Regions from separate parts of the Exiguobacterium sp. s149 genome, predicted to be linked through region 2. Evidence: riboswitches for the same ligand, from Rfam matches in the RefSeq annotation. Region 2 holds a riboswitch; each other region holds the start of a gene.
The links. A riboswitch is a leader RNA that binds a small molecule or an ion and turns the genes downstream of it on or off. The one in region 2 is predicted to bind S-adenosylmethionine.
Positions count from the first base shown of each region.

Region 1 (7,438 bases), on a different contig from region 2:
CATCCGTCCGGCCACTTCGCTCATCGGTGTGAGGAGCGGCAATGTGCGGTCGATCTCGACCGTCTCATAGGCGATAGCCGTCACACCAGAATCGACGAGTGCTTTCGTGAGTTCTGGTTCGGCCGCCAAATGCAAGTAAGTGAAGAGGGTCAAGTCAGGACGGAAATAACGATATTCCGATGGTTGCGGTTCCTTTACTTTCAACGCCAATTCCACGTTTACCCAAACGTCTGCGGCTGTGTCGACGATGGTTGCCCCCGCATCGACATACTCCATATTTGTGAAGCCGCTACCGACGCCCGCTTCCGTCTCGACGAGGACCTCGTGTCCAAGTTCAGTTAATACGGCTGCACCCATTGGCGTCAATGCGACGCGGTTTTCGTTGTTTTTAATCTCTTTCAATACCCCGATTTTCATGTAAAGTTCCCCTTTCTCTACTGACACAATTTGTTCACACCTTTAGTATAGACCCATCCGAAAACGCTGTCTTTAGCATGGATTCTAAAAGTGATAACGCCCACTTTGTGAAAAAACACAAAGTAGGCGTCAATCGTCTTGGCGGTATTGACCGGCCTTAATGGCGAGATAAACGGCGGCCCGTTCAGGGAGCGAGACTTGTGTGATGTTCGTCAGTTCTTCAATCCGCCGAATCCGGTAGAGCACGGTGTTCGGATGGATGTGAAGATGAGCGGCGACACGCTTGACGTTCCCATCAAAATAGAAATACCATTCGAGCGTCGTGACGAGCTCGGTGTGATGCGTGACGTCATACGCCTGTAGGCGCTCGATGGTCGGATGCGTCTCGAGACGAAGCCCGATGCGTCGGGCCAAATCGGGAACGAGCTGATAAATTCCGATCTGTTCGAACGTGCGCGATGTCGCAAGCTCATACGGGAACTTTCGGCGAAGCGACGTAACGCGTCGTGCTTCTTCCATCGCCGCATAGAGCATATCGCTCTCAAAAAAGCGTCGACTGATGCCAAGACGCGGCTCCGCTTCAATGAACTTGTCTCGGAGCTGACTTTCAAAACGGTCAGCCCACTGTAAGAGCGCCGCTTCTTCCTCGGCCAAGTCCGATTTCATATAATGCCAGACGAGTAGTTGCTGGCCATCGATAGCGTGCAGGACGACTTCAATCGCTTGCTGGGTCGCTAATACATAAAACAGTCGTTCCGCCAGTTGTGGGGTGACCGGCTGGGCACATTCAATTACGGTGAGGCGGCTGGCGACGGCAATCGGTGCGAGCTCATTCAAGCGGTCGCGGTGGGGTGGCGATAAGACGGGAGTGGCCAGCACTTCTAAAAAGAAGCGTTCCAATTCGGCATCGATGCGCCGCTCGTGCATCGCGATGGTCATCAGTAGCTTTTTGGCGATGTTCGCTCCTTCTTGTAGGACGGTGAGTTCTTGTTCCGAGAACGGCGTCGTTCGGGCCAGGCTCCAAATGTAACCGAGCACGTCACCTTGTTGTTTGATGACGACGGCTGCTCGTTCGCCTAGTCCGACAGCCATTCGAGCAGGGATGACGACCGGTTCGTCACGGTCAATCACTTCTTGAAGAATCCCGCTTTCCCATAAGTCCTCGATGACCGCCTCCGGGACACGGCGGCCGATAATCGTCGCGATACGTGCCGGATCGGTCGAGTCGGGATGGGTGCTATAGGCCAGTAACTGATGGTGTCGGTTTTCAATCGTGATGGGGGCCCGAATCGCTTGTCCGATTGCTTCGGCGAGCGTATCGAGCGACTCATAAGATTTCTGCAAAAAAGGCATGTCGATTCCTCCTCTCTTTCACTATACCGTCTCTGTTGTGAAAGTTCACAAAAAGATGGTGAGTTTTTAGAAGGAGGAACGACATGCCTGCATCATTCACATTAAATTGGGAAAAACAGTCCGACCACGAGACCGAGCAAGGCACCGACGATGACTTGGAACGGGGTATGACCGACCAGTTCATTTAAGATGGGCGTCTCGTGCTTGATTCCTTTGAAGTAGTCGTTTAACAAGCGGGCCTGGAATCCGACCGCCTGACGCACACCGGTCGCATCGTACATGACGATTGTCGCAAAAATCAAGGCGAGCGCGAACATGCTGGAATCGAGCCCTTCGATTCGACCGATGACGGTCGCTAAGGCGACGACGGTCGAAGAGTGGGAACTTGGCATCCCACCCGAGGCAAACATGATTTCTAATTCAAAATCTCGTGTTTTAATGAGTTCGGTTACGAGCTTAGCTGCTTGTGCGATGAACCAAGCGAGCAAGGCGGCGAGTAAAGGTTCGTTAAAGAGCAATCGATTCACTTCCTGTCTGACAATGGTATCTACACTATACCCGATTCTGTCATCGGCTAGACGTAAAGTTTCTGTCAAAAAAGCACCCCGAGCGTAGGCTCGAAGTGCTTTCTGGTCGATTTTTGTTACCCGACGACGCCTTCAGTCTCCTGAAGTTTGTCCGCGATATTCTCGATGATATAGCGGTTGCGTGGATGCTCCTGGCACTCTTTCGAGCATGAACGCATTTGTTTTGGTTCACACTCTTCACAACAGAAGTGTTGGGCATTACACACCGGGTTGGCACAATTAACGTAGCGGACCGTCTTCGTTCCGCAGTGCATGCACTCCGAAACAACGGACGGGTTGACCGTGTTGACCGGGACGTTGATGCGCTCGTCAAAGACGTAAAGCTCACCTTCCCAGTCCTCGCCTTTCGTGGCTTCGTCTTTGCCGTACATGGCGACGCCGCCTTTAAGGTGGAAAATGTTGTCGTGACCTTGGTCACGCATATATGCGGTAAATTTCTCGCAACGGACGCCTCCGGTACAGTACGTGAGTAACGTTTTCCCTTCGTAGAGGTCCTTGTTCTCTTCGAGCCAATCTGGCATGTAACGAGAAGCCTCTACATCGATTTTGATCGCGTTTTTAAAGTGACCAAGATCGTACTCGTAGTTGTTACGAACGTCGAGGATGACGACATCGTCGCGATTCATCATCTCTTTCCATTCTGCCGGTTCGAGGTATGCACCGTGCTGTTTAGGCACGTCGAACTCACCATCAAAGCGCCACGTCACAAGCTCTTTCTTATGACGGACAAAAATTTTCGAGAACGCATGCTCTTCGACTTCATCGATTTTGAACTCGATGTCGCTGAATAGCGGGTTCGCTTTCAAGTCGTTCATGTATTGCTCGGTCTGTTCCCAAGTCCCAGAGCACGTCCCGTTGATTCCTTCGGAAGAAATCAAGATGCGTCCTTTGATGCCGAGATCCTTGCAATACTTGAGGTGCTCTTGTGTGAGCGTTTCTGGGTCTTCGATATTGACGTACTTATAGTACAGCAAGACCCGCATTGGTTTTGTTTCCATGTGTGTTACTCCCCTGTGTTCAGTTTTTTGCAGGAAAACGAACGTTGGGTTGTGTCGTTCGACGAACGGACTTGCCTGCAACCACAAGTCCATATTATATGATAGATATCACAGCGGAATTTCGCAAATACTTTTTATTTTTTTACGGCGGTGGGCAGGGGGATGCGTCTTCCTGAGCGAAATCGGGTAAAAAGGAATAACGAAAGTTGAAGGTGGAAACTGACATGCTGACATCACTCCAACAATATATTTTAAACTTGATTGAATGGCTACAAGGACTTCCAGGCGGACCTTGGGCAGGACTTGGGGCACCGTTCCTGGAGGCGATCTTTCCATTTCTCCCACTCGTCCTCATCATCTCGGCGAACGCAGCGACATATGGATTTTTGCTTGGGACGTTACTGTCTTGGATCGGGAGTTTGCTCGGAACAATTCTTGTGTTTGTAGCTGTTCGCTACGTGTTCCGAAAGCCGATGACGCGGTGGCTCGAGAGACATAAGCAAGGCGTCTATTGGCTCGAACGCATCAAGCACATGAGTCCGGTCTCACTCGGGTTTCTGTACTCGCTCCCGTTTATTCCGGTCAGCTTGATCACATACTTACTCGCGCTCATTCAAATGCCGCTCCGTACGTTCATCATGGCGGCCGGGTTCGGCAAGTTGCTCGTCGTCTTGATTTTCTCTGTCATTGGCGACCAGTGGGAAGAGTTTATCCAAAGCCCGTTCCGATTATCGATGCTCGTCTTATTACTGATTGTCCTATGGGCCATCAGCCGTGGACTCGAAGAACTGCTTAAACGGCGTGCCTTCAGAAAACGGAACGAGCAGCTGAAACGTGAACTTGAAGCGAAACGACAAACGACCTTGTGAAGCGACTGCTTCACAAGGTCGTTTTCGTTAAGCGCGTTTTTTGAAACGCGGGAAGTTGAAGGCGATGGCCAATCCTCCGCAAATGAACAACAAGAACGGATAGAACATATACGGAACGAGCGCCGGTGACGCTGTGTTCGTCAGTTCGGCCGCAATGAGAAGCTGTGCCCCATAAGGCAACAGACCTTGGACCCCACACGAGAAGATATCGAGTACACTCGCTGACTTTTTACGTTCGATGTCATAATCGTCGGCGATGTTCGCGGCGAGCGGACCAGCCACGAGAATCGAAATCGTGTTGTTCGCCGTCGCGACGTTTGTCGCACTGACGAGCCCGGCGATGCTCCACTCCGCGCCGGCCCGTCTTTTAATTCGGGACGTGAGCGCGTCACGCAAGTACGTGAGTCCGCCGTTATGCGAGATGAGTCCGACGAGCCCACCCATGAGCAATGTCAGGAGTGAAATCTCGGCCATGCCCATCATGCCGTCCGCCATGGCGGTGACGTACGTGGTGACGGCTAGACTGCCGTCCAACAGACCGATGATGCCGGTCAGGGCGATGCCGCCGAGCAAGACGAGGATGACGTTCATTCCCGTCAAGGCGAGCACGATGACCGCAAGGTACGGAATCAGCTTATACCATTCAAACGCTGCCGGCTCGATGGTCGATTCACCGCTCGATAAGACGGCGAGCAAAATCGTTGTGATGACGGCTGCCGGCAAGACGATCCAAAAGTTAGTCCGGAACTTGTCGCGCATGTTCGTCCGTTGGGTGCGGACGGCTGCAATCGTCGTGTCCGAAATGAACGACAAGTTATCACCGAACATGGCACCGCCAACGACGGCCGCTGCTGCGATGGCGATATTGACGCCGCTCTCCTCATGGATGCCGAGGGCGATCGGCGCCAGTGCGGCAATCGTCCCGGTCGATGTGCCCATCGCCATTGAGATGAAAGCCGCGATGACGAACAGGCCGCTCAAGAGGAGCGAAGGCGGTAATAACGTCAATGCCGCATTGACGGTCGCATCAATCGCCCCGATTGCTTCTGCGACGCTTGAAAACGCGCCGGCGAGCAAGAAGATGAACACCATGATCAAGATGCTTGGGTTGCCGGCGCCTTGGGCGACACGTTCGACCGTCTGGGTGACGCTTCCTTTCGTCATCATCGCCGCGACGATGACGGCAATCAAGGCCGCAATCAAGACGGGAAATTTATAAAAATCGTCATAGTAGATGCCTGCCCCGATAAAGAAGACGAGGAAGACGAGTAAGGGCAAGAGCGCCCATTTGTTAGCTGTTGGTTGTTCCAATCGATTCACCTCATTCATAAAAATAAAAAGAGAGCCTTCTGAAAAAAGGCTCTCTCTACAAGAAACACTTTTTTCATCTTTCGAGCAGACCGCTCGCTGGATTTGGCACAGGTTACCCGCTGCCGAGACGTCATCGGGCCAGTCCCTCAGTCTCTCTTGATAAAAAAGTTGTGATATTTAGTTATAAGACACGTTCCCTAACGTACCTGTTTCAAATCTGCTTGTCAATAGCAAACCCCCACGCGATGCACGTGGGGGCGAGTCAGGACGTCAAAAAATTGTAATGGGCGACGCGGTTGCGTCCTGCGTACTTCCCGCCGACGTAAAGCGCTCGGTCGGCGTTGCGAATCGTATCGTCTAGTCGTTTGTCACCGAACGCTTGAATCGTATCGACGCCGATTGAGGCGGTCACTGGGATATCGATTCCGTCGACGTGGAATGGTTTGGTTTCGATTTGTTGACGGATGCGCTCGGCAATCTCGACGGCGGCTTCGACATCGCATCGGTTCAACAGCAAGATGAACTCCTCGCCGCCATAACGGGCTGCGAAATCATCGGTGCGGAGCACTTGGCGGATGCGGCGACCAAACTCTTGGAGCACGCTGTCTCCGACTTGATGACCGTGCGTGTCGTTGATTTTTTTGAAGAAGTCGATATCGAGCATTGCGACGGAAATCGGATACATCGAGCCGTCCGAGATTTGTTGAATCCCGTATTCATAAAAAGCCCGTGCATTGGCAAGCAACGTCAAGCTGTCCGTCCGGCTCTCGGTATAGAGGCGGTCGCGTTCATGACAACGACTGATCGTTCGATTGAACGATTTGAGCAGTTTGACAATCTCACGTTGAATGATGGGCGGATAGCCATAGACGTGCTCGCCGGTCATGACGAGCCACGTGCGGATGCCTTCGATTTCCTCGGAACGGACCGAGATGAAGCTATGATAGTCTTCATCGAACTCGTTCGATAACGGGGCGTCCCATTCAAAGCGCATCTCATACTCGACCGAGGCTTCGTTCGGATAGGTTGCATCGAGTAAATCAAAGACGACGTGGCGATCGATCGGCTGGCGCGTCTTTAAATCAAAGTAAAGTGTGCGGTCGAACAGTTTGAACTCGACGAACCCTTCGTCGTACTCGTTGAGTCGTTCACATTGACTGAGGAACACCTCAATCGCTTGCGCCTCGCTTTGTGACAACGACACGGCTTCTTTTGCCTCATCATATTGTTCAATCAACGATTTGAAGGCGTCTTGCCGACCTTTCTGGATGATGAGCCGCTTAATAAAGAAGGTGAGTGCGGCGGCGATACTGCTGACGACAAGCAAGTTCGTCTCACGGAAGAGCGAGGCTGCTAAAATGAAGACGAGACTGACGATATACGTGTAAAACGCGATGTTTAGAAAGTCGCGGACCGGGATATCGACACGGAACCACCAACCGACTTGATACTTTTGTACGACCGTGTTTAAGATGATGGCCACAATCAAGCCGGCAAGCGGCAGAAACGAATCTTGGGAATAAAAACCGAGACCGGTCACACCACCGAGTGCCAAGTAGACGCTGGCCGGGATGGCGATTTCCAAAAACGACGTGATGGCGTTCCACGGATACGTAAAACGGAACCGTCGAAGCGCGACGCGCGGTTTCAAGTTGACGAACTGGAAGACGAGTAGTCCAATCTGATTGACGAACAGCGCTGTCTCAAAATCAAAGAATAAAAAAATAATTAAGACGATACTTTCTGAAAAGGTAAAGTAGACGCCTTTCCGTTCAATGGAGTCCATTTGAAAAGTAATGACGAGCAACGCAATCAAGATGAACGGTAACGGCTCGATGGCCGGCATGTTTAATACGCCTGTAGCGAACAAGATGAGGGTCAAACTGAATAGCATACTCCAAAT
Region 1 covers NZ_JACSLZ010000002.1:51,546-58,983, reverse strand. The annotation lists gene ald (alanine dehydrogenase) at 1-417, opposite strand, end outside; gene KNP81_RS03455 (PucR family transcriptional regulator) at 547-1,770, opposite strand; gene KNP81_RS03450 (divergent PAP2 family protein) at 1,872-2,297, opposite strand; gene trhO (oxygen-dependent tRNA uridine(34) hydroxylase TrhO) at 2,414-3,355, opposite strand; gene KNP81_RS03440 (TVP38/TMEM64 family protein) at 3,580-4,224, shown strand; gene KNP81_RS03435 (Na+/H+ antiporter NhaC family protein) at 4,252-5,553, opposite strand; SAM riboswitch class I at 5,606-5,701, opposite strand; gene KNP81_RS03430 (GGDEF domain-containing protein) at 5,798-7,438, opposite strand, start outside.
Region 1: it holds a riboswitch for S-adenosylmethionine, as region 2 does, so the genes downstream of both, KNP81_RS03435 (Na+/H+ antiporter NhaC family protein) here and mtnK (S-methyl-5-thioribose kinase) in region 2, are expected to answer to the same signal.

Region 2 (7,438 bases):
GCAAGTCCAGGCGCTCGGTGCGCTTTACCTGATTGGAATGAGTGCACGACATCTGTATATGACCTATAAGGCACGTAAGGTGGAGCCGAAACAAGATCTCGCCGCTGAGGCGAAAGAAGAGACGGCTGTCACAGAGAAGCCGGTCACGAAGAAAGAGTTCTGGTTGACGGTTGCGAAAGTCGAGTTTGCTGATATCGCCTTCGCGGTCGATTCGATTCTCGCAGCGGTCGCGCTCGCGGTCAGCTTGCCGCCGCTCGGTCTCGGTGAAATCGGTGGGATCGACTCTGGTCAGTTCTTCGTCGTCTTGACAGGTGGACTCATCGGGGTCATCTTGATGCGTTTCGCTGCTCGAATTTTCGTCAAGCTGTTGCATCAACGTCCGACACTTGAGACAGCCGCCTTCATCATCGTCGGCTGGGTCGGTGTGAAGTTGACGGTGCTCGTCCTTGAACACCCTGGCTTCAAGGAATTGATTGCCGGTACACCGTTCGCGTTCATGGGTCTTCCGGACGGCTTCGTCCACTCGACGGCGTGGACCGTGTTCTTCTGGTCGGTCATGGTCGGTATCGCGGTATGGGGTTGGTTCTCTTCAAAACCGACAGCCGCTGCCAAACATTAAAAAAATGGTCTCTCGCCTTTGAGCGAGAGACCATTTTTCATGCGGTCACGTCTTGTTTCTCGTAAATCGGCACCCAGCCCTCTGTCGTCACGAAGATGCGGACGGCGACGACTTTGCGGTCGTCTTGGAGCGTGAAGTAGTGGCGCGTGTTCACCGGCACCGAGATGAGGTCGCCGGGGTTGAGCTCGATGTTGAAGTAGCCACGCTCGGCGTCATCGATGGCGAAGATGCCATGGCCGCTGACGATGAAGCGGACCTCGTCATCCGTATGATGGTGCTCCTTTTGGAAGTTGACGAGCAATTCGTCCAAGTTCGGCGTCGCGTCTGACAATGAGATGACGTCTGCCGTCTCATAGCCGCGGCGCTCCGATACATCACGAATCTCGTCACGGAACGTCGACAAGATCGCTTGTTTGTCCTCGTCCGTCAACTGATAGTTCTCTTGCAGGTTTTCCGGGAGCTTTGTGATGTCCCACTGCTCATATAAAATCCCGCGAGACTCTAAAAAGGCGCTCACTTCAGTTTGATCGACGTAACGCTCTTCGGTTTGTTGGAAATAGACAGTTGCCATGGTTGGTTCCTCCTTATGAATGGACGCCTAGGGCGCGTAGTTTTAATGTATAGCTGAACAAGAACTCGTAAGCCTCTAAATAGCGTTTGGCCGCGGCCGGGGTCTCGCCCCAGACGGTGATGCCGTGATTGCGAATGAGGACGGCACCGGCGTTTGCGTGAATGTGAGGGGCGAAAGCGGCCGCAAGAGTCGGAATGTCCGCATGGTTCTCGATAATCGGTACGCGGACGACCGCATCCTCGTCCCAGAAGCCGAGCGCTTTGATGATTTCTTGACCGGTGAAGACGACTTCGCCGGTGGCGGCATGGAGCTCGGAGATGACATTATTGTCGACCGTATGGACATGGAGCGAACACGTCGCATCCGTCCGATTGAACACTTCGACATGTAGCAGCGTCTCGGCGGATGGTTTTCCTGTCTGTTCGCCGATTAAGCGTCCGCCCGCATCGACATGAACAAAGTCGTCTGGCGTTCGTTTCCGTTTATCGCGTCCACTCGCCGTGACGAGAAATTCGAGCGGGTCGTCAGAGACGCGAATCGCCAAATTCCCACTCGTTCCGGGGAACCAGTCGCGGGCGGCGAGTTCGTCTTTAATCTCGGCCAGTTCAAGCCAACGTGCCGTAAGGCTCATACGGCCACCTCCTTCAAATGATGGGTGATGTCGTCAAACGTCTCGAACGGGGCGTAACGGATGCCTGCGTCTTCGCAGAGCGTGATGAGTTGACCTCGGGCGTAGACGAAGTCGGCACGCTTCGCGACCTCGAAGTCGGTCACCGAGTCGCCGATGACGATTAAGCGGTCGGCGGGATTGACGATGCGGCGAGCGAGCGTCGGCTTGCAACAGCCGCAATCGTTCGTGCACTGTTCGTCGCAAGCGTGCGACCACGTGACGGTTACCGTCTCAGCAGAGAAGTCGGCGACGTTGCAGTAGATATGCTCGGGGTCGACGTGGCCTGCTAAAATTGGATGGACGAAAAAGTCCATCCCGCCGCTGACGACGTCAAACTTCCAGCCGTGGGCCCGAACTTGTTCTAAAAATGCCGGGAACCCTTGGCGGAGCGTGATCCGCTCCAACAAATAATCACGGTAAGCCGGGGCAGCCGCGCTCGGCAATAGTTGAAACAGTTGACCGACGCCGGAGCGGATTGAAATCCGTTGCTCGAGGACCGCATCTTTCAACTCGACCCAAGCCGGCGGGGCGAACGCTTTCATCAAGGCGATGATATTGTCTTCCGCCGTGATCGTCCCGTCGAAGTCGCACAGGATATGGATCGTCATCGCGACGCCCACGCCTTCAACGCGGTATCGAGCTCGTCCGTCTGTCCTTCGGTTTGATCGAGGACGTGAGCGATGGCTTGTCGGAAAGCACGAGCCCCGGCGGCTGCGCCATCCGGGTGTCCGTGAATGCCACCGCCGGCGTTGATGACGACATCTGTCCCGAAATCACGAATGATATCCGCGACGAGTCCCGGATGAATCCCGGCTGATGGGACCGGTAAAATCGGTTTCGACCAATGCGGTTCGGCGCTCTGGTCACGAATCGCGAACGCCTCGTCACGCGGTGTCGCGAGGGAGCCATACGGAGACGGGAAGAGCGTCAAATCGGCCCCGGCGAGGCGTGGGAGTTTACCGAGTAAGAGCGAATGACTGATGGACCCGGTCAAGGCGCCGGCAAAGGCCGGGTGAGCCAAAATCGGCACACGGATGTCTGGGTCGTTCGCAAGTTCGCGCAGTGCGTCAAGACCGTACGTATAGACGTTGAATAGAAGCGCCGTCGCACCGGCCTCAATCAGCCGGAGTGCCTGGTCGCGCAGAGCGAACACAGGACCGCTCAACGTGATGGCATAGAGGACACGCTTCCCGGTCGCCTCAAAGTGCGCTTGAATGACGGCCGCTCCGATGCGGGCCCGTTCGAGCGATGGGGTGAGCGGGTTGTCGTATAAAATTTCGTCGTCTTTGACGATATCGATGCCTCCGGCAAACTGATCGCGGAGTTGCTGCTCGAGAAACGCGAGGTCACGGCCGATGACACCTTTGAAGATGCTCATGACGAGCGGGCGATCATGGACACCGAGCAAATCGCGAATCCCTTCGACGCCGAACTTGGCGCCTTTGAAATGAGGCGCGAGCGTCTCGGGCAACGTCAAATCGATTAACCGGATTGAATCGTCGAGGGACAGTTTCCCGAACGTCGTCGTCAAGATGGATGATAAGTCAGGGCTGACATTATGTAACGGGTAGCGGATCGTGAAGCGGCTCGTCGTATCCGTATGTGTGGTCGACACGACCTCACCCCGGTACGCCTGTAACTGCTCTTGCTCTAAGTGAGGCAGCTCCGTCCAAGTACCGACGGTCAGCTCGAGGGCGATTTTGTCGGCGACGGTCGCGACCGCGTCCGTTCGTTTGATTTCATATGTGGCAGTGATACTCATATGGTTCCTCCTTCCAGGCAAACAAAAAATGACCCCATGCCGAGGCAAGAGGTCATCATAAAAAATGAACTCTTATCTCTCAGCTTTCGCTGCAAGAATTAGCACCGTGCCATCTCTGGTCGGTTGCTGCGACATCATCGGGCTCGTCCCTCCGTCTGCTCTTGATAAGAATGTGATTTGAAGTTGTGAAATTTAATTGAATTTTTGCACAGAATCGTCACGTCGTCAATTCCTTTTTTTCCAAAAAAAATATTTTGGGGAGTTGTTTCCATATATGCACAAAAAAAGACGGAGGTGCACGGAGAAAATGACGTTGACAATTGTGACGTCAAGTCCGTAATATTCATCACATAAGTTCACCGAATCGAATAAACCACTCTTATCGCGAGTTGGCAGAGGGAATTGGCCCGATGACGCCGCAGCAACCGACCACTAGGCACGGTGCTACATCCACCAGACGAATGTCTGACAGATGAGAGGAACAACCATTTTGGCTGTGCCTCTTTCTCGCGGAGAAAGGGGCTTTTTTTGTGGGCAACTTACAGGAAGGGGAAAACATCATGTCATATCAACCATTTACAGAACAGACCGTCGTCGAGCACGTCCGTCAACTAGGATACTTGCAAGAAGGAATCGCCGAGTGTGAGGAAATCGGGGACGGTAACTTGAATCTCGTGTTTCGGATTCGCCAAGGCGAACAGCGCCTAATCGTCAAACAGGCGCTCCCATACGCCAAAGTTGTCGGCGAGAGCTGGCCGCTTACGCTCGAACGGGCATGGATTGAACAGTTGGCACTCCGTGAGTTTGCGAACGTGGCGCCGCGTTTCGTCCCGGACGTCCTCGGCAGCGACCGGACGCTCGCCTACACGATTTTAGAAGATCTGTCTGATTATGAGATTGTCCGCACCGGTTATTTGAAGGGGGAGAGCTATCCGGAACTCGCGCGTCATGTCGGTGAATTTTTAGGAGAGACGCTGTTCGCGACGTCGGATTATGCGGCCGGACCAATTGCGAAGAAGCGGATTGAACGTGACTATTACAATCCGGAACTGTGTGACATCACCGAGAAGCTCATCTTCACCGACCCGTTCAAAGACGCAGAGTCGAACAACATCGAGGCGGCGCTTCGAAAAGATGTCGAACGCCTTTGGCAAGACCAGGCGCTGAAGGTCGAGGTGACGAAACTGAAAGTCGGATTTGTCACGAAACATGAGGCGCTTCTGCACGGTGACCTACATACGGGCAGCATCTTCGCGACCCAACAAGAGACGAAAATCATCGATCCAGAGTTCGCATTTTACGGACCGTTCGGCTTCGACCTGGGCCAAATCATCGCCCATTTGACGCTGTCGACGTTCTATGACCCGTTCAAACGCTTCGAACGTTTCACAGACGTCTTGACGGTGTGGGAGACGTTTGAGAAGACGTTCCGGGCCAACTTTGAGCGCGCCGTCGAACCGTTCAACACGGACGGTTTTGTCGACGAGTTGTTGCGGACGATCTTCAGCGACACGATCGGCTACGCCGGTTGCGAACTCATTCGCCGTGCCGTCGGACTCGCCGGTGTCGCCGATCTCGAGACGTTGCCGGAAGCGACGCGGCTCGAACGAAAACGTGACGCGCTTGCCCTCGGGACGGCGCTCATCAAAGAACGCCACAGCGTCGAATCGATTGACGACTTGGTGACGCTTTTGTCGGGGGTGCGCGTATGACGGTCCAAAACATCCGCTTTAATTCGCAAACGGACGAACTCATCCTATTGGATCAGACGTTGTTGCCGCACGAAGAGCGTTACGTGACAATCGAGACGCTTGAACAGGCCGAACATGCCATCGAGACGCTCCAAGTCCGCGGCGCCCCGGCCATCGCTTATTTCGGAGCGTTCGTCCTCGCCAAAGAGGCGGGCCGGTTAATCGATGACCCGGACTTCACGCGTCGGCTCGAACTCGTCGGACGCCGCTTGATTGCGACCCGGCCGACAGCGGTCAATTTGCAAAACGTGATTGAATCGCTCCTTGATTTAAATGTCGGGGACGACTTTGAGGCGATTGCCGAGGAAATCAAACGGCGCGCCATCGCTTTGTACGACCGGGACGTCGATACGTATCGGGCCATCGGCGAGCATGCACTGACGGTGTTGCCGGCCGGAGGGAACGTGTTGACGATTTGCAACGCCGGTGCCATCGCGACATCGCGATACGGCACGGCGCTCGCGCCGTTTTACGTCGGAAAAGAACAGGGCGTATCTTTCAACGTCTTCGCCTGTGAGACGCGGCCGCTCCTGCAAGGGGCACGCCTCACTGTCTGGGAACTCGACCGGGCCGATATCGACGTGACGCTCATCACAGACAATATGGCGGCTTGGACGATTCAGTCAAAACGAGTCGACGCCATCATCGTTGGAGCCGACCGTATCACACGGACGGGTCACGTCGCCAATAAAATCGGGACGTTGCAGCTCGCCGTCCTTGCCAAACATTACGGCATTCCGTTCTACGTCGCGGCGCCGCATTCGACGTTCGATTTGACGGCGGATGACACGATTGAAATCGAGGAGCGGAACCCGTCAGAAGTGACACATATCGGCGGTCAACCGACGGCACCCGTCGGCATCACCGTCTTCAATCCGGCGTTCGACGTCACCACACCGGACCTCATCACCGGACTCATCACCGAGGCGGGTGTGTTCGAACCGACAGAGGCCGCCATCACACATCATGTAGGGGGAACGATTCATGTCTAAAAAACTATTGATTTTGTTATTCACATTCGTCTTGGCGCTCGTCGGTTGCACGAACGAGCAAGCGGCCCCATCGAAGCCGGCCGAGAAGACGGCAGAGACCAAACCCGTCTCGGTATCGAACGGGACGTTGCCGAAAGATATCGATGTCGCCCTCATCATGCAGATGTCGATTGGCACGTTCTCGTCGCAGTATATCAATGGGGTGACGGAACAGGTCGAATCGTTCGGCGGCAACGTGAAAGTGTACAACGCCGACAACGATCTGTCGAAGATGGCGAGCTACGTCGACACGGCGACGACGCAAGGCGTCGATGTCATCTTGATTGACCATGGCCGCGCCGATGCGTTGAAAGAACCGGTCCAACGTGCACTCGACAAAGGCATCAAAGTCGTCGCATTCGACAACGATTTGACGAACGAAGGCGTGACGGTCATCGACCAGGACGACTATTCGCTCGCCTGGCGTTCGCTCAAGGCACTCGCCGAAGATTTGGACGGTGAAGGCAACATCGTCACGATTTGGGTCGGTGGCTTCACACCGATGGAACGACGCCACACGATTTATGATGCGTTCTTGAAACGCTACCCAGGCATTACGGAAGTCGCCAAGTTCGGTTCGGCGACGAATAATACGGCGCTCGATACACAGAGCCAGATGGAAGCGATTTTGAAGAAGTATCCGGAAGGCGAGATTGATGCCGTATTCGCGATGTGGGACGAGTTCGCTAAGGGTGCGAGCCGTGCCATCAAACAAGCCGGACGTGATGAAATCGCTGTCTATGGCATCGATTTGAGTGACGAAGACCTTCAACTCATGCAAGAGGACGGCAGCCCGTGGAAAGTGACGGCGGCGACCGATCCGGCTGAAATCGGACGCATCCAAGTCCGGTACGCGTATCAAAAATTAGCGGGTGAAGAGACGCCGTCGATTCATTCGGTCGATCCGTATCTCGTCGATCGTGACGTCTTGCCGGACGAGAAAGTGACGATGGACGACCTCGGCCAATACGTCCCGAACTGGGGCGCATCAGACGCGGCCTGGTCGGACTGGATGAAAGGGACAGACTGATGTT
Region 2 covers NZ_JACSLZ010000003.1:159,511-166,948, forward strand. The annotation lists gene KNP81_RS05825 (TerC family protein) at 1-619, shown strand, start outside; gene KNP81_RS05830 (1,2-dihydroxy-3-keto-5-methylthiopentene dioxygenase) at 657-1,190, opposite strand; gene KNP81_RS05835 (methylthioribulose 1-phosphate dehydratase) at 1,204-1,821, opposite strand; gene KNP81_RS05840 (2-hydroxy-3-keto-5-methylthiopentenyl-1-phosphate phosphatase) at 1,818-2,468, opposite strand; gene KNP81_RS05845 (2,3-diketo-5-methylthiopentyl-1-phosphate enolase) at 2,465-3,622, opposite strand; SAM riboswitch class I at 3,692-3,793, opposite strand; SAM riboswitch class I at 3,999-4,101, shown strand; gene mtnK (S-methyl-5-thioribose kinase) at 4,183-5,334, shown strand; gene mtnA (S-methyl-5-thioribose-1-phosphate isomerase) at 5,331-6,365, shown strand; gene KNP81_RS05860 (sugar ABC transporter substrate-binding protein) at 6,358-7,434, shown strand; gene KNP81_RS05865 (sugar ABC transporter ATP-binding protein) at 7,434-7,438, shown strand, end outside.

Region 3 (7,438 bases), on a different contig from region 2:
CCTCGACATAGGTCACTTCATTAAAACTATATCCATAATAGTCATCATTCATAAGCGGGGCCCGGGTCGCATACGCCATTCCAAGCACGGAAAACGTCTCTCCATTCAGTTCGGACAGGGGTTCACCGTCTTCACATTGGTTCAATATGGCTTCGGCATCCACTACAGGCTCCTGACTGTTCATCGTAACCCGCTCGGCCTGCCAATGCTCCTCGATATGGCCATAGCGGACGACGTCAACGTCTTCCGAGCAGCCTGCCGTCAACCATAACAGTGACAATGCCATCAACGCTCGTTTTTTCATATTCAACCCACTCATTTCTTCTTCAAGTCAGGGAAGTAGGACAAGAACGTCTCGGCCCCTTCGCTCGTCAGTTTGTACGTTTCGTCGGTCGAGCGGTCGGTCACGTAAATATCCAGCTTCTTCGAGCGCTGTTTATACGTCACCTCGAACTCTTGTCCCTTGTGTCCATCGACGATTGTTAAAAGCGGATAGTCGCCTTCATCACCTTGACGCTTCGTCGGTTCAGCGGAATTGATCGCTTGGACGAGGTCATCCATCTCGTTCCCCGCTGCTTTTAAAAGAACCGGGTATGACAACGGAGATTCCGGGTTGAACGGCTGTTGATGAAGATAAACGAGCGGACCGACCACAAGTGGCATGTAGTCTTCGTCAGGTTGCGTCTCGAGCTGCTTTCGTTCCGCTGTCGATAATAAGTCAGAAGTGCGGTATGTGAACGTCATCGTCTCATTGACGACTTTTCCATCACGAGTATAGGTGAACTCATACAATGGATAAGTCTGGTCCGGGACGAGCTCCGCCTCGAGGGGGATGCGCTCGACGCTCAACGCTTCATATGTAAGCCCTTCTGCGGTTTGGTCAATCATCGACTCGAGTGGAGTCACCGAGAAATAAAGATCCGCAAACATGAGCAGCAAATACGGTTTCTCAGTAATCGTGTCGTAACCGATCGCTACTTTGATATCTTTCATGCTGGCCATCGACGGATCGAACGAGAACAACGGATATGGACTCGGCATTCCCCCGATTTCTACTTCAATCTCACCGTACAGAGCCGGGGAAAAGGCGACGAGCGTTTCGAGGAACGGTTCAATCGGGTTGCCTGACTCGTTCAATTCATCGGCATCCCGTAAGGCGGTTTTGGCGGACTTATCGGCCGGACCGACGACTGGATAACGACCGATCGGTGTCCCTGTTGATACGTCCACATCGTCAGGGAACGACTCGATCACTTCCGCCGAGTAGCGGTTCGAGGCCATGTCACGACAAAGCACATAATTCTCATCCCCTTTCATATATGATACGGCCTTGAACGCATACTCCTCACCCGTGTCCGTCATCGGATAGCGGTTCGCCACGATCGTATCGAACACGATCAAGTCGCCTTCCAGCTCGGTCGTCAACTTACCGCTACAGGCTTCAAGCGTCTCATCGGCTGAATGAAGGGAAATCAACTCCTCCTTGGCATACTTGCTGACGGTCCAATGCGCGTCGACGTAAGACAAGTTTACGACGTCCGGCTTTTCCACACCGCAACCAACCAATAAGCCTGTGGATAGTACAAATAAACCGACTAACTTTTTCAAATCATCCGCCCCTCACCATTTATTTGTACCAATTTTACCATTATATTACTTTAGGAGGGAACACGAAAAAACCCGTCCGACGACCTGGACGGGTTCAATGACCGTTACACAGTTTTATCGATGGCTCGGGTCAATCTCGTCTCGACATCGCGTGCTACAGCTTGGAGCGACTCATCCTCGATCAGTTCGATCAGTTTCGTCGGCTTTGGCATCCCGACATGGGTCGACCCGTCTTTCGTGAAGACGGCGAGCTTGCATGGGAGGAAATAACCGCCTTCCCGGTGCGCCGTGATGACTTTTTTCGCTTCTTTTGGATTGCACACTTCGAGGATGCGGTAGTCCCCATCAATCGCTTGACCTTTCTCTTCGAGCGTCTCACTCAAATTGAAGTCCCAAAGCACCCCGAACTCTTCCTCTTTGAGCGTCGTTTTCAGTTTCTCGACGACCGCTTCGACCGTCTGATCGGTCTTGACCGTGTAATCAAACATGTGAACCTCTCCTAAGATGTAGTCTCTCTCGTTTTGTACCCGAAGTGAGGACCGACAAATTGTCTGTTTGGTCGAAAAAAGTATATGTGATTTGAAACATATTCGATGTCCGTCACGTATGTATGAGAGAAAATAAAGAAGTCCAACCTTACGTAAAGGAGAAGTGGTTGCCGTGACGGTCACCGTATTCACACATACAAGCTGCAGTTCTTCCCGTAAGACGATCGATTGGTTACGCGAACAGAACATCCCGTTCATCGAGAAAAAATTGACCGACCAAGGGATGTCATTCACCGAGTTCAAAGATATGCTCCGCCTCACCGAGAACGGGACGACCGACCTGCTGTCCGTCCAAAAGAGCGTGTATAAACAAGCGGCGGATCAACTCGACGAGATGTCGCTCCGTGAGCTGTACAGTTTCGTGGCGTCGCATCCCCAGATTTTAAAAAGTCCCATCGTCGTCGACGACAACCGGATTCAAATCGGGTTCAGCGAGAAAGAGATCCGGACGTTCATCCCGCGCCATGACCGCATCGCCGAATTGAAACGATTACTCGACAACAAGTAAGAGCCCTGCCGAAGCAGAGCTCTTTTCTTATGCCTTCTTGAGTCGGGCCGCCAAGCGGTTGCCGAACGATTGAATCGATTGGACGAGCAGAATCAAGACGAAGATGGTCACGTACATGACCTCCGGCTCGAATCGAAGATGCCCGTACTGATAGGCGATATCGCCGAGTCCACCGGCCCCGACGAGTCCGGCCATCGCGGTCGCCCCGATCAAACCGATCGTCGCGATCGTCAAACCGAGCACAATCGAGGAGCGGGCCTCCCGAATCAATACGTACCAGATGATTTTCCGGGTCGAGATGCCCATCGCCTCATACGCCTCGACGACGCCGCGGTCGACCTCGAGCAGCGCCGACTCCATGAGTCGCGCGATATACGGGGCCGTGAACACGATTAGCGGTAACAGCACGCCTTGGACGCCGATCGTCGTTCCCATGATGAAGCGGGTGAACGGGAGGATGAAGAATAAGAGAATGATGAATGGGATTGAACGGACGACGTTGATGACGCTCGACAAGATGCCGTAGAAATAACGGTTGGCGAGCCGCCCGTGCGGTCGCGTCAAGACGAGCAGCGTCCCGAGCGGCAGTCCGATCAACGTCGAGATGACGAGCGCGATGCCGGTCATCGTGAGCGTCTGAATCGTCCCCGTCCAAATCAAGTCACCCCAATTTTCCCAAAACTGAAGCATGGTTCGTCACCTCCTTCACTTTCACACCGCTCGCCTCTAAGAAACGGACGGCTTGGTCGGTCTGGGCCTTATCGCCGTCCAAATGGACGAGCAGATTACCGACGAGACCACCTTTCAACTTTTTGATGCCGCCCCCGATGATGTTCGGCAGTAAGCCGAACCGTTTCGTCAATTGGGCGAGCACGGCCTGTTCACTTTGATGGCCGATGAACGACAAGTTGACGAGCGTCCCGTGCGTGCTCAATTCGTCGACGACCTCTTTCGGGACATCGAGGTTCGTTTTCAAGAATTTGCGCGTCGTCGCATGCTGCGGGTCAGAGAACACGTCGAGCACGTTCCCTTCTTCGATGATCCGGCCGGCCTCGATAACCGCGACCCGGTCGCAGATGCGCTCGATGACTTCCATCTCGTGGGTGATGAGGAAAATCGTCAGCCCGAGCTCGCGGTTGATGTCGAGCAACAGGTCGAGGATCGACTCGGTCGTCTCTGGGTCGAGCGCGCTCGTCGCCTCGTCGCTGAGCAAGATGTCCGGCTCATGCGCGAGGGCGCGGGCGATGGCGACACGTTGCTTCTGTCCGCCCGACAATTGCTCCGGGTAATGTTTCCGATGGTCCGTCAATCCGACGATGTCGAGATACTTGTCGACACGCTCACGGATCGTGCGCTTATCAAGCCCCTCGAGACGGAGCGGGATGGCGACGTTCTCTTCGACGGTCGCCGTCTTCAGCAGGTTGTAATGTTGGAAAATCATCCCGATGCGATGACGCAGCTTCGAGAGCCCTCGTTTGTCGAGTCTCGTGATGTCCTGTCCTTCGATTTCGACCTGGCCCGACGTCGGGCGTTCGAGCAGGTTGATCATACGGATGAGCGTGCTCTTGCCGGCCCCGCTTCGCCCGATGATACCGAAGATTTCGCCTTTATCGATGGTGAGCGAGACGTCGTCGAGTGCGGTGACGGCACTTTTATTTACCGTGAACGTCTTCGTGATGCCTTTAAGTGCGATCATAGGCCCTCCTTAAAACGCCGGGACGATCGAGCCGTCGAACGTCTCTTCGATGAACGTCCGGACCTCGTCCGAGTGATAGTACGATTTGAGCGTGGCGACGACTTCGTCATCCTTGTTGTCGGTGCGGACGACGACGTAGTTCGGATACGGGTTGTCGACCGTGTCCTCGTGGAACAAAGCGTCCTCGTTGATGGACAGGCCGGCACCCATCGCGAAGTTCGTGTTGATGGCCGCGAGCGCGACTTCCGGGAGCTGGGTCGGGAGCTGCGACGCCTCGAGCTCGATGAATTCAAGGTTGAGCGGGTTCTCGGCAATATCGCGTTTCGTCGCCTTGTCCGTCAAGCCTTCCTTCAGCGTGATGAGTCCCGCTGTCTCATACAGACGTAGCGCCCGCAACTCGTTCGCCGGGTCGTTCGGGACAGCGACCTTGTCGCCTTCTTTTAAATCTTTAATGTCCGTCAACTTCTCTGAGTAGAGACCCATCGGGAAGGCGACGGTCTTGAACACGTCGTCGATTTTATAGTCTTTATCGGCTTTTTGCAGTTCGAGGAATGAGAGCGTCTGATAGCTGTTGACGTCGAGGCTGCCCTCGGCGAGCGCTGTGTTCGGCGTATTGTAGTCGTTGAACACCTTGATATCAAGCTCGAGTCCGTCTTCGGCCGCGAGTTCTTTCACTTTCTCGGCGATCTGTTGGTGCGGCCCGCCCGTGACGCCGATCGTGAGCGACTCCGTGCTGAGCGCCTCACTTGCGTCCGATTGTCCGCATGCTGAGAGCGCGATGGCGGCGAGTAGTGATGTTCCTGCAAGTACTGTTTTCTGTTTGATGTTCATTTGTTTTCCTCCTCCAAAATGAAAGCCCGCTACTCATTCAGAGTGGCGGGCACGACAAGTCAAAGTCGGACACGCTCATCTCCCAGACGATTTCGTCTGTTGGAATTAGCACCATGATCATTACGATCTGGTTGCCGGGTTTCACAGGGCCAGTCCCTCCACCACTCTTGATAAGCAATCGGTCTATTTAGTTGTTATCATCTTACTTTTAATTGGTTTAATTGTAAATAGATAATTGTAAATTTTCAAAAATTATTTTCAGAAAATCTTTATCGAGCGGTGCCGGCAATTGTTGCAGCTCGGTCTCCGTCATGACGGAGTCGACCAGTACCGGGATGTCGCTCGACCCGACCCCGAGCGCCGCGAGCGTCGTCGGGGCACCGAACCGTTTCAACCAGGCTTCCAAATACGGGGCATCGGCCGAGCGCCGCAAGCGCTCTTGGACGATTAGGCCGAAGCCGACCTTGTCTCCGTGCAAGAATGAGTGGGTCGACTCGAACCGGCTGAGCGAGTTATGGACCGCATGGCCTACGGCGACGCGTGTCCCGGCGTCACCAAAGCCACCGACGGCGCCGCCGATGGCGAGCACGTGATCGACCGCGAAGCGGACGTCGTCACTATACGACTCAAAAGCGTGCTCGCTCAATTCAAGTTCGACGAGACGCCCGCACTGTTCGGCCAAGACGAGTCCGGTGTTGACGCCGGCGTCAGCTGAGCTGTCACCACTCAAATAACGGGCCTCGTAAAACTTCGCGACCGTGTCGATGACACCTGCCCGGAAGTATTCATATGGTGAGCGAGAGATGACCCGTGAGTCGACGATGACCCGTTCGATGACGACGCGGAACATGTCGTAGCGGTCGTAGCTCCCGTCCTCCTGATAGACGACGCTGAGCGGTGTGAACGCCGCACAGTTGGAGGCGAGCGTTGGGACGACGATGAGCGGGACGTTCCGTTGATAGGCGACAAGTTTGGCCGTATCGACGAGCTTGCCGCCGCCGATGGCGATTAACACGTCGGCGTCAAACGGTTTGAGCCGTTCGACTTCCGAGTCCGTGCACTCCCCGCTGAACCTTGTTGCCGGATAGTCCGCGATTCCCGGATCGATTTCCCGAACGATGCCATATCCGTTCTGACCGTGCAGGACGTGGGCACGTCGGCCGTCGACTAAGTCATCGAGACGGTCGAGCGCGTCATCGGCGTGGTCATATTCAAGGACGGCCTGACGAATCATGCCCGCACCTCCTCATAGGCGGCAAACAACCGCTCGATTCGTTCGACGGCCTCGTCAATCTTCGGTTCCGGTGAGACGAGGCCGAAGCGGACGTATCCGTTCCCTTCCGAGCCGAAGAAATAGCCCGGGGTGACGGCGACACCGGCTTCATGCAGCAGTTTCCGCGAGAACGACTTGGCATCACCCTCAGGCACTTTCGCCCAGACGAAGAACGAGCCTTCCGGCGGTTCGACGGCCCAGCCGGCCCGGTTCAACCCGTCGATCAGGCGATCACGCCGTGCCTCGTACAGTCGTGCCAAGTCATCGCGAATAGTACGGGGCGCCTCGAGTGCGGCGACGGCCGCCGCCTGGATGGCCGAGAACACGCTGACGTGGACGTGGTCCTGATACGTGTTGATCGCCTCGATGATGTCCGCGTTCCCGACGGCGAAGGCGACGCGCCAACCGGACATGTTGAACGCTTTCGACATCGTATATACCTCGATGCCCACTTCTTTCGCCCCTTCCGCCTGCAGGAAACTCGGCGGGACATGTCCATCGAATCCGATGCTGCCGTATGCGAAATCGTGGACGACCATCAAGTCCCGCTCCCGGGCGAAACGGACGGTATCGTCAAAGAAAGCGGGTGAGGCGACGGCTCCGGTCGGATTGCTCGGGTAGTTTAAATACATGAGTCTTGCCTCTTGCGTATCGAGCGTCTCATAGTCCGGCAAGAAGCCGTTCTCTTCCCGGAGGACGAGGTCACGGACGACGGCACCGGCGAGGCGTGCCCCCGAGATGTAATCAGGATAGCCGGGATTCGGTAGCAAAATCCCGTCGCCAGGTTCGAGTACGCATTGCGGCAACGTGATGAGACCTGATTTTGAGCCGATGAGAATCGCTACTTCTGTCTCGGGATCAAGTTCGACTCCATACTCATTCAAATAGAACGTCGCCACTGCTTGCTTCAGGCGGGCCTGACCGCGGAACGGACCGTATTGATGGGTCGAGGCGTCGAGGAGCGCCGTCTGAAG
Region 3 covers NZ_JACSLZ010000008.1:39,863-47,300, reverse strand. The annotation lists gene KNP81_RS11390 (hypothetical protein) at 1-304, opposite strand, end outside; gene KNP81_RS11385 (hypothetical protein) at 316-1,608, opposite strand; gene KNP81_RS11380 (DUF302 domain-containing protein) at 1,713-2,096, opposite strand; gene KNP81_RS11375 (Spx/MgsR family RNA polymerase-binding regulatory protein) at 2,269-2,664, shown strand; gene KNP81_RS11370 (methionine ABC transporter permease) at 2,692-3,354, opposite strand; gene KNP81_RS11365 (methionine ABC transporter ATP-binding protein) at 3,326-4,360, opposite strand; gene KNP81_RS11360 (MetQ/NlpA family ABC transporter substrate-binding protein) at 4,370-5,191, opposite strand; SAM riboswitch class I at 5,264-5,368, opposite strand; gene KNP81_RS11355 (iron-containing alcohol dehydrogenase) at 5,409-6,425, opposite strand; gene KNP81_RS11350 (aminotransferase class I/II-fold pyridoxal phosphate-dependent enzyme) at 6,422-7,438, opposite strand, start outside.
Region 3: it holds a riboswitch for S-adenosylmethionine, as region 2 does, so the genes downstream of both, KNP81_RS11360 (MetQ/NlpA family ABC transporter substrate-binding protein) here and mtnK (S-methyl-5-thioribose kinase) in region 2, are expected to answer to the same signal.